Regions from separate parts of the Pseudomonas sp. JL23 genome, predicted to be linked through region 1. Evidence: predicted binding sites of a transcription regulator. Region 1 holds the regulator's gene; each other region holds the start of a gene.
What was found. Region 1 encodes FliA, which starts transcription of late flagellar genes. Its sites were predicted from a motif close to CTAAAGTTTNNNNNNNNNNNGCCGNTAA; they were not measured.
Positions count from the first base shown of each region.

Region 2: AC1Z24_RS06590 (flagellar protein MotY) is a predicted target of FliA. The motif match lies at 2,049-2,076, and genes of this name have one in related genera.
Region 3: motA (flagellar motor stator protein MotA) is a predicted target of FliA. The motif match lies at 1,206-1,233, and genes of this name have one in related genera.
Region 4: AC1Z24_RS13000 (methyl-accepting chemotaxis protein) is a predicted target of FliA. The motif match lies at 1,300-1,327, and genes of this name have one in related genera.

Region 1 covers NZ_CM167795.1:1,997,887-2,001,006, reverse strand. The annotation lists gene AC1Z24_RS09380 (protein phosphatase CheZ) at 1-684, opposite strand, end outside; gene AC1Z24_RS09375 (chemotaxis response regulator CheY) at 704-1,078, opposite strand; gene fliA (RNA polymerase sigma factor FliA) at 1,335-2,078, opposite strand; gene fleN (flagellar synthesis regulator FleN) at 2,075-2,908, opposite strand; gene flhF (flagellar biosynthesis GTPase FlhF) at 3,024-3,120, opposite strand, start outside.
Region 2 covers NZ_CM167795.1:1,413,511-1,416,630, reverse strand. The annotation lists gene AC1Z24_RS06595 (argininosuccinate synthase) at 1-959, opposite strand, end outside; gene AC1Z24_RS06590 (flagellar protein MotY) at 1,080-1,994, opposite strand; gene pyrC (dihydroorotase) at 2,143-3,120, shown strand, end outside.
Region 3 covers NZ_CM167795.1:6,216,529-6,219,648, reverse strand. The annotation lists gene AC1Z24_RS28625 (HDOD domain-containing protein) at 1-1,090, opposite strand, end outside; gene motA (flagellar motor stator protein MotA) at 1,301-2,152, shown strand; gene motB (flagellar motor protein MotB) at 2,156-3,120, shown strand, end outside.
Region 4 covers NZ_CM167795.1:2,774,248-2,777,367, forward strand. The annotation lists gene AC1Z24_RS12995 (MFS transporter) at 33-1,262, shown strand; gene AC1Z24_RS13000 (methyl-accepting chemotaxis protein) at 1,576-3,120, shown strand, end outside.

The DNA.
Region 1 (3,120 bases):
TTTTTCTGGATCATTTTCTGCGCGGATCGCTTCTTCGTCGTGTTGTATGCCCGCGAAACGATCGACCTGACTGGCCATCAGCACCAGTTTGAGCAAGTTGCTTTCAACTTCCGTGACCAACTGCGTGACCCGTTTGATCACCTGACCGGTGAGGTCCTGGTAATCCTGGGCCAGCAGAATGTCATTGAGATGAGCGGCGACCAGTGTTGTTTCCTTCTCGCTGCGCGACAGAAAACCGTCCACTTTGCGTGCCAACTCGCGAAACTCTTCGGCACCGACTTCCCGGCGCATGAAGCGTCCCCAGTCCTTGCTCAATTCCTTGGCATCGCTGCTGAGGCCATGCATCAGCGGTGTGCTTTGCTCCACCAGATCCATGGTGCGATTGGCCGCGCCTTCCGTCAGCCGAACAACATATGACAGGCGTTCGGTGGCATCAGTGATCTGAGACACTTCCTCGGCTTGCGGCATGTGCGGGTCAATCTGAAAATTGACAATCGCACTGTGCAGCTCACGGGTCAGTTTGCCGACTTCCTGATACAGGCCGCGGTCTCGGGTCTGGTTAAGCTCATGGATAAGTTGCACGGCGTCGCCGAACCGGCCTTTTTCAAGGCTGCTCACCAACTCCTTAGCATGTTTCTTCAGGGTCGACTCGAAGTCGCCCATTGACGAATCTTTGTGCTCCATAGCGCCCTCGCGGCCTACATCAGCTATTTACGCGCTCAAAGATTTTTTCGATCTTTTCTTTCAGCACCTGAGCAGTAAACGGCTTGACCACATAACCGTTCACACCGGCCTGTGCGGCCTCGATAATCTGTTCCCGCTTGGCTTCGGCAGTGACCATCAACACCGGCAAGTGACGCAGGCGTTCATCGGCACGCACCTGGCGCAGCAGATCGATACCGGACATGCCAGGCATGTTCCAGTCGGTCACGAGAAAGTCAAAGGCGCCACTTTGCAGCATCGGCAGGGCTGTTACCCCATCGTCTGCTTCAGACGTGTTGGTGAACCCCAGATCACGCAACAGGTTTTTAATGATCCGCCGCATCGTTGAAAAGTCATCAACGATGAGGATTTTCATGTTCTTGTCCAATTCGACCTCCAAGCAGTCTTTAACGCATTCAGTACCTGAACGCGCTGTTAAATCTAATACCGGCACAGCTCACCGGCTGCACTAAACGACGACGGGCTTGGCAAATAACAGGTGTCGAGCCCAAGGGCAACTACATTTGAAGGTCCCCCGCGACCCACTCCTGTCTTTCTATCTTCTTACCACGCAACGCTTTGCACAGCCGACCCACAGATTCGACGACACCCAAGGCCTCGCCAGAGATCTGTCAGCGCGCTCGCCACTCCCCCAAACGCCCTCGCAAACGAGCTGCGCACTGACTGTGTAACTGGCTGACACGCGATTCGCTGACCCCCAGAACCTCACCGATTTCCTTGAGGTTCAGCTCCTCGTCATAGTACAGCGCCAACACCAGCCGCTCACGCTCCGGCAAGTTGGCAATTGCGTCTGCCAACGCGGCCTGGAAACGCTCGTCTTCCAGATCGCGCGACGGTTCAAGTGATCCACTTGCGCCGTCCTCGTGCAGCCCCTCATGTTCACCGCCGTCCTGTAACAGGTCGTCGAAACTGAACAGGCGACTGCCCAAGGTATCATTCAAAATCCCGTAATAATCATCGAGACTCAATTGGAGTTCGGCAGCAACCTCGTGATCTTTAGCGTCACGACCGGTTTTCGCTTCAATTGAGCGAATTGCGTCACTGACCATGCGTGTATTTCGGTGTACCGAGCGCGGTGCCCAGTCCCCTTTGCGCACTTCGTCGAGCATGGCACCACGGATGCGAATGCCCGCATACGTCTCGAAACTGGCACCCTTGGTGGAGTCGTACTTGGTCGACACTTCCAGCAGGCCGATCATGCCGGCCTGGATCAGGTCCTCGACCTGAACGCTGGCAGGCAGACGGGCCAGCAAGTGATAGGCAATACGCTTGACCAGAGGGGCATAGCGCTCGATCAGCTCATACTGCGAATCCTTGGATGCCTTGCTGTACATACGATAGCCACTCGCTGTCATTGAACCGGTCCCGCGCTGGTCTGATGGACAAGGCGTTCGACGAAGAACTCCAGGTGCCCACGAGGGTTGGCGGGCAACGGCCAGGTATCGACCTTCTGGGCAATGGCCTTGAACGCCAGTGCACATTTGGAGCGCGGGAAAGCCTCATAAACGGCGCGCTGCTTCTGCACAGCCTTGCGCACACATTCATCGTAGGGCACGGCACCGACATATTGCAGGGCTACGTCAAGAAAACGGTCAGTCACCTTGGTCAGCTTGGCAAACAGGTTGCGCCCTTCCTGTGGGCTCTGAGCCATGTTGGCCAGGACCCGGAAACGATTCATGCCGTAGTCGCGATTGAGTAGCTTGATCAGGGCGTAGGCATCGGTGATGGACGTGGGCTCGTCACACACCACCAGCAGTACTTCCTGAGCTGCGCGCACGAAGCTGACCACCGATTCGCCGATCCCGGCGGCGGTGTCGATCACCAGCACGTCCAGGTTGTCGCCGATATCGCTGAACGCCTGGATCAGGCCGGCATGTTGCGCTGGCGACAGGTGAACCATGCTCTGAGTGCCGGAGGCGGCCGGCACGATGCGAATGCCGCCCGGACCCTGCAAGAGCACGTCGCGCAGCTCACAACGGCCTTCGATGACATCGGCAAGCGTACGTTTGGGCGTCAGGCCCAGCAGTACATCGACGTTCGCCAGGCCAAGGTCGGCATCCAGCAACATGACGCGCCGGCCGAGCTCAGCCAAGGCCAGTGAAAGGTTCACTGACACGTTAGTCTTACCGACGCCACCCTTGCCGCCGGTCACCGCGATCACCTGTACGGGATGCATGCTGCCCATGTTATCTCTTTACCTTGTCTTGCTTAGACCGAAGCCACATTGCGGGCTGCACGTTCAACGAAGAACAGTGCCTGGCAGACCATCGATGCAGATACATTCCTGTGTATTGCCTCACTCAGCCCACTCTCTTGCTGGGGTTGTGATACAGATCGGCAAACATGTCAGCCATCGCTTCCTCGCTAGGCTCTTCCTGCATCTGCACATTCACCGCA
Region 2 (3,120 bases), 580 kb from region 1:
CAGTAGCCGGTGTAGATCAGGCTGGCGTACTTGGGCATCAACTCATCCTTGAGGTGAGCGACTTCGCGGTCCAGGGTGATCGATTCGATGGCACGGTGGGCGCGCAGCATGATGGTGCCGCCAGGCGTCTCGTAGCAGCCGCGGGACTTCATGCCGACATAACGGTTCTCGACGATGTCCAGACGGCCAATGCCGTGCTCGCCGCCGATACGATTAAGGGTCGCCAGCACAGTCGCTGGAGTCATCTCAACGCCGTCCAGAGCAACGATGTCGCCGTTGCGGTAGGTCAGTTCCAGATACTGCGGTGCGTCAGGCGCGTTTTCCGGGGAAACGGTCCAACGCCACATGTCTTCTTCGTGCTCGGTCCAGGTGTCTTCCAGCACGCCACCTTCGTAGGAGATGTGCAGCAGGTTGGCGTCCATGGAATACGGGGATTTTTTCTTGCCGTGACGCTCGATCGGGATCGCGTGCTTCTCGGCGTAGTCCATCAGCTTCTCGCGCGACAGCAGGTCCCACTCGCGCCAAGGGGCGATCACTTTCACGCCTGGCTTGAGGGCGTAGGCGCCCAGTTCGAAACGAACCTGGTCGTTACCTTTGCCGGTAGCGCCGTGGGAAATGGCGTCAGCGCCGGTTTCGTTGGCGATTTCGATCAGGCGTTTGGCGATCAACGGACGGGCGATGGAGGTACCCAGCAGGTACTCGCCTTCATAGACAGTGTTGGCGCGGAACATCGGGAACACGAAATCACGCACGAATTCTTCGCGCAGGTCGTCGATGTAGATTTCTTTTACGCCCATGGCCTGAGCCTTGGCGCGTGCCGGCTCGACTTCTTCGCCCTGACCCAGGTCAGCGGTAAAGGTCACCACTTCGCAGTTATAGGTATCCTGCAGCCACTTGAGGATTACCGAAGTATCCAGGCCACCGGAATACGCCAGAACTACCTTGTTTACGTCCGCCATGCCATCACTCCACCGGGTTGTACGGAAAACCGGTGATTCTACCGTCGAAACGGTTGAAGTTATAGAGGCGCGACAGCTTGTGACGACCAAGCGACAGAATCTTTCGCTTGTGCGACCCCGTCAAGAGATCTTGGCTGCGCTGGTCGAACTGGCCACGGGCACAGGCGCAGCCTTTTGGTCGGCAGGGGCCCGATCCAGGTGCACATTCACCCGACGGTTGCGCGCACGGTTGGTGTTGTTAGTATTCGGCGCCAACGGATAGGCCTCGCCGTGGAAGCGGACGTTGATCTGCTCCTCGGGAATGCCCTGAGCCTTGAGGTATTCCATCACCGCCAGCGCGCGCCGACGAGACAGGTCACGGTTGGTCAGACGATTGCCGCTGTTATCGGAGTGGCCATCGAGATCGACGTGATTGACCGTCGAATCGGCCTTCATAAAGGCTACGATGGTATCCAGCCGACGCTTGGCATTGGCATCCAACTCGATACCACCGCCGGGAAAGCCGACTTCCGTCTGCTTGACCTGTTCGAAGTTCATCGGCAACAGCTTGGCCACACACAACTGGTAATCGGTATAGGCCTGGCTGAACTTGACCGGCAGCAGGCGCACTTCCATCAGGCCACTGCCTTGGCTGGAATAGTGACGGATGACCGGGCTGCGCCCGTCCATCAAGCCGCTGATCAGTTGCCCGGCCTGGCCCTGGGAGCTGTTGAACGGCACATCGCCGTTAACCACCCGCACCGAACCCAGGTTGATATCGCCACGACCCGGCTGCCAGGGCGAGGCCGCCGCGATCAGGGTCGCAGACCCCCGACCGAGCATGTTGCCCGGCGCATTCAGACGAAAGGTCGCCTGCTCCCCCGCACGGCGCACGAACTCGCCCGCACCGAAACCGGTGATGGGTTGGCTCAAGCGACACTCGAACTTGTCGCCTTCGACCTTCCACTCGATGCTTTCCAGACGTGTCTGGAAGGTAAGCGCCATGGCCGGAAGGCTGGCGAACATGCTGAGCAAGGCTAAATATCGCTGGCGCACGGGAGGCTCCATTTCAAAAAGTGTCGCGTAACAAAAATTTACTTCTATGTGCAGCTATCGGTACGTTCCTGCAAAACTTGATAGCGAGTGCCTGATACAGTCTTTTCCGGTAGCATTCCCAGCCAGTTTGACCCGCCTGGAATCCCCAATGTCCGACCTCCTGACCCTTTTGCGTCCCGACGACTGGCACATTCACCTCCGAGATGGAGCTGTCTTGCCGCACACCGTTGCTGACGTTGCGCGCACTTTTGGCCGCGCAATCATCATGCCGAACCTGGTGCCCCCCGTACGTAACGCCCAGGAAGCCGACGCCTATCGCCAGCGCATCCTGGCCGCACGTCCGGCAGGCAGCCGCTTCGAGCCGCTGATGGTGCTTTACCTGACCGACCTGACCCAGCCCGAGGATATCCGTGCGGCCAAGGCCACCGGTTTCGTCCACGCCGCCAAGCTGTACCCGGCGGGCGCCACCACCAACTCGGATTCGGGCGTCACCAGCATCGACAAGATCTTTGCCGTGCTCGAGACCATGGCCGAAGTTGGCATGCCTCTGTTGGTACACGGTGAAGTGACCCGCAGTGACATCGACGTCTTTGACCGGGAAAAAATGTTCATCGACGAGCATATGCGCCGTGTCGTCGAGCGTTTCCCGACCCTGAAGGTCGTGTTCGAACACATCACCACCGGCGATGCCGTGCAGTTCGTCAACGAGGCTTCGGCCAACGTCGGCGCAACCATCACCGCGCATCACCTGCTGTATAACCGCAACCACATGCTGGTGGGCGGAATTCGGCCACATTTCTATTGCTTGCCGATCCTGAAACGCAACACGCATCAAAGCGCCCTGCTCGATGCCGCGACCAGCGGCAGCAGCAAGTTCTTCCTCGGCACTGACTCGGCACCCCACGCCCAGCACGCCAAGGAAGCCGCCTGTGGTTGCGCGGGCTGCTATACCGCCTATGCCGCCATCGAGATGTATGCCGAAGCGTTTGAACAGCGCAATGCGCTGGACAAACTGGAAGGTTTTGCCAGCCTCAACGGCCCGGCCTTCTATGGTGTAGCACCGAACACGGACAGCATCACGCTGATCCGCGAAGAATGGACAGCCCCTGCCAGCCTGCCGTTTGGC
Region 3 (3,120 bases), 2.7 Mb from region 1:
AGCGGCTCGGCTCGAGCAGCAGCTCGGCGCACAGTTGGCGCCAGTGCTGCAACGCATCGGCGGACGGCGGCGGCGCGGGCAGCAGGCCACGGTGAACGCGGCGGGTGTCCCACGGCCAGATCAGCGCTTCGGCCGGATGCCACAGGCCGGGAGCGGTTTGTTGGCGAGCGCTGCTGGCGGCGTTCTGGTGGACTTGTTGCTGGGTCTCGTCCAGGGGCTGTTGCAGATACAGGCAGGTGAGCAGTTCCCAGCGCATGCAGTGGGGGCTGTTCCATGCCTGTTGTGCCGACAGAGCCAGGCCGTTGCCGAGCAGGACGGTGTTGGCCGGCTGGTTGAACCAGCGGCGCAGGTTGGGATCGGCGTCCATCAACTGTTGTTGCTGCAAGGGATCGTCGTTTTCCCGAGCAATGCGCAGCGCCTTGACCAGTTCCCGACGCTCGCTGATCAGTAGTCGATAGCCCTGGGTCACCCACAGCGGCAGGCGCCAGGTTTCGGCCAGGGTCAGGCACAGGTCGAGCAGGGCGACGCCGAACAGTTCTTTCTCCACCTTGCGCGCCGGTTCACCCTTGTGGATAACCCGCAGTTCCCAGTCTTCCAGCAGCTTCGGATGCGCAAGAGCCATGGGCCAGAGCGGTGCCAGGAACAGCAGGGCGCCCAGGTGAATATCTTGCCACAAGCGCGCCAGGCGGCTGGCGAACAGGCCATTGGCCTGTTGCGTGGCGTGCTGGCTGATCAGTTGCAGTTGCAGGAAGGCCGCCGGGATTTCGGCGATCTCCACCGACGGCAGGCGATTGAGCAGCACTTCGGTGCGGGCCAGGCCCAGGCGGTTGATGGCGATCTCAAGGCTTTCAGCCGGCTCGGTCGTGCCGGTGGTGTGGTGGTTGGCTTCGCGCATGACGCTCAGCACCAGCGCGGGGCTGTCCTGCATCATGTCAGCAATGTCGCGCAGTGACCGCCGACTGTCATTCAGCGCACCCTGTACCTTCTTGTGATTGGCCGCAGGCACGGGTAGCGCAAGGCTATCCAGGTGCTTGACCCAGGCAGTGAGGTTGTTCGGAACGTCTGTCGAATGCGAGGTTTCTGACGGCATGCAGGAGGCCTGTTTGACGAGTTTTTTTGAGCAATCTGACGGTTGGATTTACTGGCCCAGGCTGCGTTGCCTGAGCTTTGGGCCGAGGACCGAACTGGCTTTTCGCCTTAACTGGCTATAGTCTGGCCCAGTTAGGCCGATAAGTAGAAGAAGAGTTTCACGAACTTCCGCATATGTCCCTGAACCCGACTCAGTAAGTACCCTCTACCTATGGCTAAAATAATCGGCATTATTGTGGTTTTCGCGAGTGTGCTCGGCGGCTACGTCCTGTCCCACGGCGCAATCGCAGCATTGGTCCAGCCCTTTGAAGTCCTGATCATCGGCGGTGCGGCGTTCGGCGCATTTCTCCAGGCCAACCCCGGCCACATGACCAAGCTCGTGATCAAGAAGTCGCTGAAAATGTTCAGCAACCGCTTCACTCACGCGTTTTATCTTGAAGTGCTCGGCCTGGTCTACGAGATCCTCAACAAGAGCCGACGCGAAGGTATGATGGCCATCGAAGCGGACATCGAAGATGCTGCGGCCAGCCCGATTTTTGCCAAATACCCTGGCGTGTTGAAAGACGAGCGCATGACGGCGTACATGTGCGATTACCTGCGCATCATGTCCTCGGGCAACATGGCCCCCCACGAGCTGGAAGGCCTGTTCGACATGGAATTGCTGAGCATGAAGGAGGAGCTTGAGCATCCTTCCCATGCCATCACCGGTATTGCCGACGGTATGCCCGGCTTCGGTATCGTTGCGGCGGTACTGGGTATCGTGGTGACCATGGCGTCCCTGGGGTCGGGCGACAAGGCGGCCATCGGTATGCACGTAGGTGCGGCACTGGTGGGTACATTCTTCGGTATTCTCGCGGCGTACGGCTTCTTCGGTCCGCTGGCCAACTGCCTGGCCCACGATGCCAAGGAAGAAGTGAACGTCTATGAGGCGATCAAGGCTTCCCTGGTGGCTTCGGCTTCCGGCATGCCGCCTTCGCTGGCTGTGGAGTTCGGTCGCAAGGTTCTTTATCCCGCGCATCGGCCCAGCTTCAGCGAGCTGGAGCAAGCGGTTCGCGGTCGCTGATTTATGGAAAATAATCAGCCGATAATCATCAAGCGCGTCAAGCGCTTCGGGGGCGGGCACCACGGCGGTGCATGGAAAATCGCCTTCGCCGACTTTGCAACGGCGATGATGGCGTTCTTCCTGGTGTTGTGGCTGATGTCCTCGGCCACACCCGAGCAGTTGATCGCCATTGCCGGTTATTTCAAGGACCCGGTCGGTTTCTCCGACAGCGGCTCGCCCTACGTCATCGACCTGGGCGGTTCGCCGGAGATGTCGCCTGACCAGACCCTGAACCCCGAGATCAAATCCACGCCGACCCCGGACAACGTTCCGATCGAGTCCGATACGGCTGAAGCCAAGGCCGAGGCGCTGGAGCAGGAACGTCTGAAATTGCTGCTGCAGGAATTGCAGAACAAGGTCAACGAGAACCCGCAACTGCAGAAGTTCAAGGACCAGATTCTCTTCGATATCACCACTGATGGCTTACGTATCCAGATTACCGACGCCGATAACCGGCCGATGTTCGACCTGGGCAGCGCGCGCCTGAAGCCGTATTTCGAAGACATCCTGCTGGCCATGGCTGACACCATCAAAGCGGTGCCGAACAAGATCAGCGTCAGCGGCCATACCGATGCCAAGCCTTATGTGGGCAATGGCGATTATGGCAACTGGGAGTTGTCGGCCAACCGGGCCAACGCGGCGCGTCGGGCGCTGGTGGCGGGTGGCTATCCTGAGCCTCAGGTTGCACGGGTCGTCGGTTTCGCCTCGTCGGCGTTGTTCGATCGCGAGCATCCGCTGAACCCGGTCAACCGTCGTATCGATATCATTGTGCTGACCAAGAAGGCCCAGCAGCGCATCGAAGGCAGCCTTGGCGGGGAAACTTCTCCGGAGGCCAAGCCGGCCGGTTCTGCGCCGGGTGCAAGTGCGGCACCGGCGCCGCCGGACCCACAGGCCGGGGCGCAACCCCACGAGCTGCGCGAGAAGCTGAA
Region 4 (3,120 bases), 780 kb from region 1:
GCGTATCCGGCTTGCATCCCTGGAGAGAATTCATGAGCGCAGCACCGGACTTGAACCCCGTCGAGCAGCATTGGCAACGCAACCTGGCGGTGTGTGCCCTGGGCTCATTTACCACAATCATCGCCATGACCTTGCTGCTGCCGTTTCTGCCGCTGTATGTCGAGCAACTGGGGGTCAGCGACCCGGCTGAAATTGCCCAGTGGTCCGGCGTCGCGTTTGGTGCCACCTTTCTTTCCGCAGCCTTCACCGCGCCTTTATGGGGGCGTCTGGGGGATCGTTACGGGCGCAAGCTGATGCTGATTCGCGCGAGCCTGGGCATGGCTGTGGCGATGTCGCTGATCGGCCTGGCCGAGAATGTCTGGCAACTGGTGCTGCTGCGTCTGCTGGCCGGGCTGCTGGGTGGTTATGCCTCCGGCGCGACCATCCTGGTTGCTACCCAGACGCCCAAGGCGCGATCTGGCTGGGCTTTGGGCATGCTCTCGTCGGGGATCATGGCAGGCAATCTCGCCGGACCCTTGATCGGTGGCTCGCTGCCGCCGCTGATTGGCATTCGCAATACCTTTTTTCTGGCCGGGGCGGCGATCTTCGTGACCTTCCTTGCCACGCTGTTCCTGATGAAGGAAGCGCCCCGGCCGCCCCGCAGCAAAGAGCACAAGGCTGCCGCCAGGGCCAGTGTCTGGGCCGGTATCAGTGACCGCAGGCCGGTGCTGATCATGCTGGTGGTGGCCAGTCTGCTGATGTTCGCGGTGATGTCCATCGAGCCGATCATTACCGTCTACCTGATCCAGCTCAAGGCCGAGCAGGTGACGGTGGCGGCGGGGCTGGTGATGTCGGCCACGGCGCTTGGCAGCATCATTTCAGCGTCACGCCTGGGCAAGCTGGCCGACCGGATTGGTCACTGGACAGTGGTTACCGGGTGCCTGGCCGTGGCCTCGCTGTTGTTGATCCCCCAAGCCTTCGTCACTCAGGAATGGCAACTGATGCTGCTGCGCTTTCTCATGGGCCTGGCCCTGGGCGGGCTGTTGCCGTGCATCGCCGCGATCATCCGTCATGCCGTGCCGGAAAACGTGGCCGGGCGCATGCTCGGTTATTCCACCTCCAGTCAATATGTCGGCCAGGTGCTGGGGCCTTTGGCCGGTGGCTTTCTGGGTGGGCATTTCGGCATGCGCGTGGTTTTTCTCGGCACCTGTGTGTTGCTGGCCGCCTGTGCAGTCGCGACCTGGATGTTCAAGCCGTATAGCGCACGGGTAACTGCTGAATAAGTAACAAGATTTGTCTTCATGAAATATCGGGCGGGCCTTCAAGATACGCCGCCCATGGCCGATGCAGCGAGAACATGTCCAGTTGTGACAGGCGCCGAGGTGCGCCTGGCTGGTAGTCGTTCATTATGCGTTTTCTGGAGATTCACCCATGGCTCGTCCCGCAGGCAGTGTGCTGGGCAATATCAGTGTGCGTGCAAAGCTGGCATTCGGTTTTGCTCTGGTTCTGTTGTTGACCCTGATGATCAGCCTGACCGGGTGGAGCAGCCTGAGTGCGCTGACCAGTCGCAGCGACAAGTTAGTCAGCATCGCCAAGATGGCGGAAATGTACCGTGACCTGCGGGTTGCGCGTTTGTCCTACACCCTCAATTACGACTCTGAGCATGCGGCGGCCGTGGTCAAGATCATGGATGCCCTGGATCCGCACCTGAGCAAGCTGCAGGACCAGTTGGCATTTCCTGAGGATCTTCAATTACTGAGCGACGCACAAAAGCGGCTCAATGATTACCGCAGCGTCTTCGGTAAATACCGTCAGGCGATTGATAGCCGTGAAGCTACCCGCGATGTCTTTGGTAAATATGCCGACGCCGGTGCTGCCGAACTTGAGCAGATGAACAGCGGCCTGGCCAAGCTGCCGACCGACCCGGATGCCATGCTGCAGCGGGAAGTCCAGGAAAAAACCGTGGTCGAGCAGGAGCGTCTGTTTCAGGGCGCGCGTTTCGCTCTGCGCGGTTTCACCTACAGCGGCAAGGTTTCCATGTACCCCGGTGCTTTGGCGGCCATCGACGCGGCACGGGCCAATATCAAGAAACTGGCCGACACCTTGCCGCCGTCGTTGGCCGATGGCGCTGCGCGTCTGGACCAGGCCCTGGTTGGCTATCGCGCGACTGCGGACCAGTTCCGTGCCGCCCAGGCGGACAGTGAGCAGGCGGCTAAAACCCTTGGCGACAGCATGACCGCAATGCTGTCGCTCAGCGACAAGTTGACGCAAAACCAGATTCAGTGGCGCGAAGCCGATACCCAAAAGGCTCGCTACATCCTGATTGGTGCGGCCATCGGGGCGCTATTGCTGGGCGTTATTGCGGCCATGCTGATCACCGGTCAGATCGTCACGCCGTTGAATGAAACCTTGTTGGTGGTCGAGCGTGTCGCGGCCGGTGACCTGACCGAGCACGCTCGCACCGAGCGCGGTGATGAGCTGGGCAAACTACAGGCCAGTGTGCATGGCATGACCACTAACCTGCGCGGCCTGATCGGCGGCATTCGCGACGGCGTCACGCAGATCTCCAGTGCCGCCGAGCAGTTGTCGGCCGTGACCGAGCAGACCAGTGTCGGGGTCAATACCCAGAAGATCGAAACCGATCAACTGGCCACGGCCATGAACGAGATGACCGCGACCGTACAGGAAGTGGCGCGCAACGCTGAACAGGCCTCGGAGGCCGCAGCCGGTGCCGACCGTGAAGCCCGTGCCGGTGACGACGTGGTCAACAAGGCCATTGCCCAGATTGATCGCCTGGCCACGGAAGTCGGCCATTCGACCCACGCCATGAGCGAACTCAAGCGCGAAAGCGACAAGATCGGCAGCATGCTCGATGTGATCAAGTCGGTGGCCGAACAGACCAACCTGCTGGCCCTTAACGCCGCCATCGAAGCTGCCCGTGCCGGTGAAGCCGGGCGTGGTTTTGCCGTGGTGGCTGACGAAGTGCGCAGCCTGGCTCAGCGCACACAGAAGTCCACCGAGGAAATCGAGGGGCTGATCTCCGGGCTGCAATCGGGTACCCAGCAAGTCTCCACCACTCTGGAAAACAGCCGCGCCCTGAGCGACAGCAGCGTTGAACTGGCTCGTCAGGCCGGGCAATCC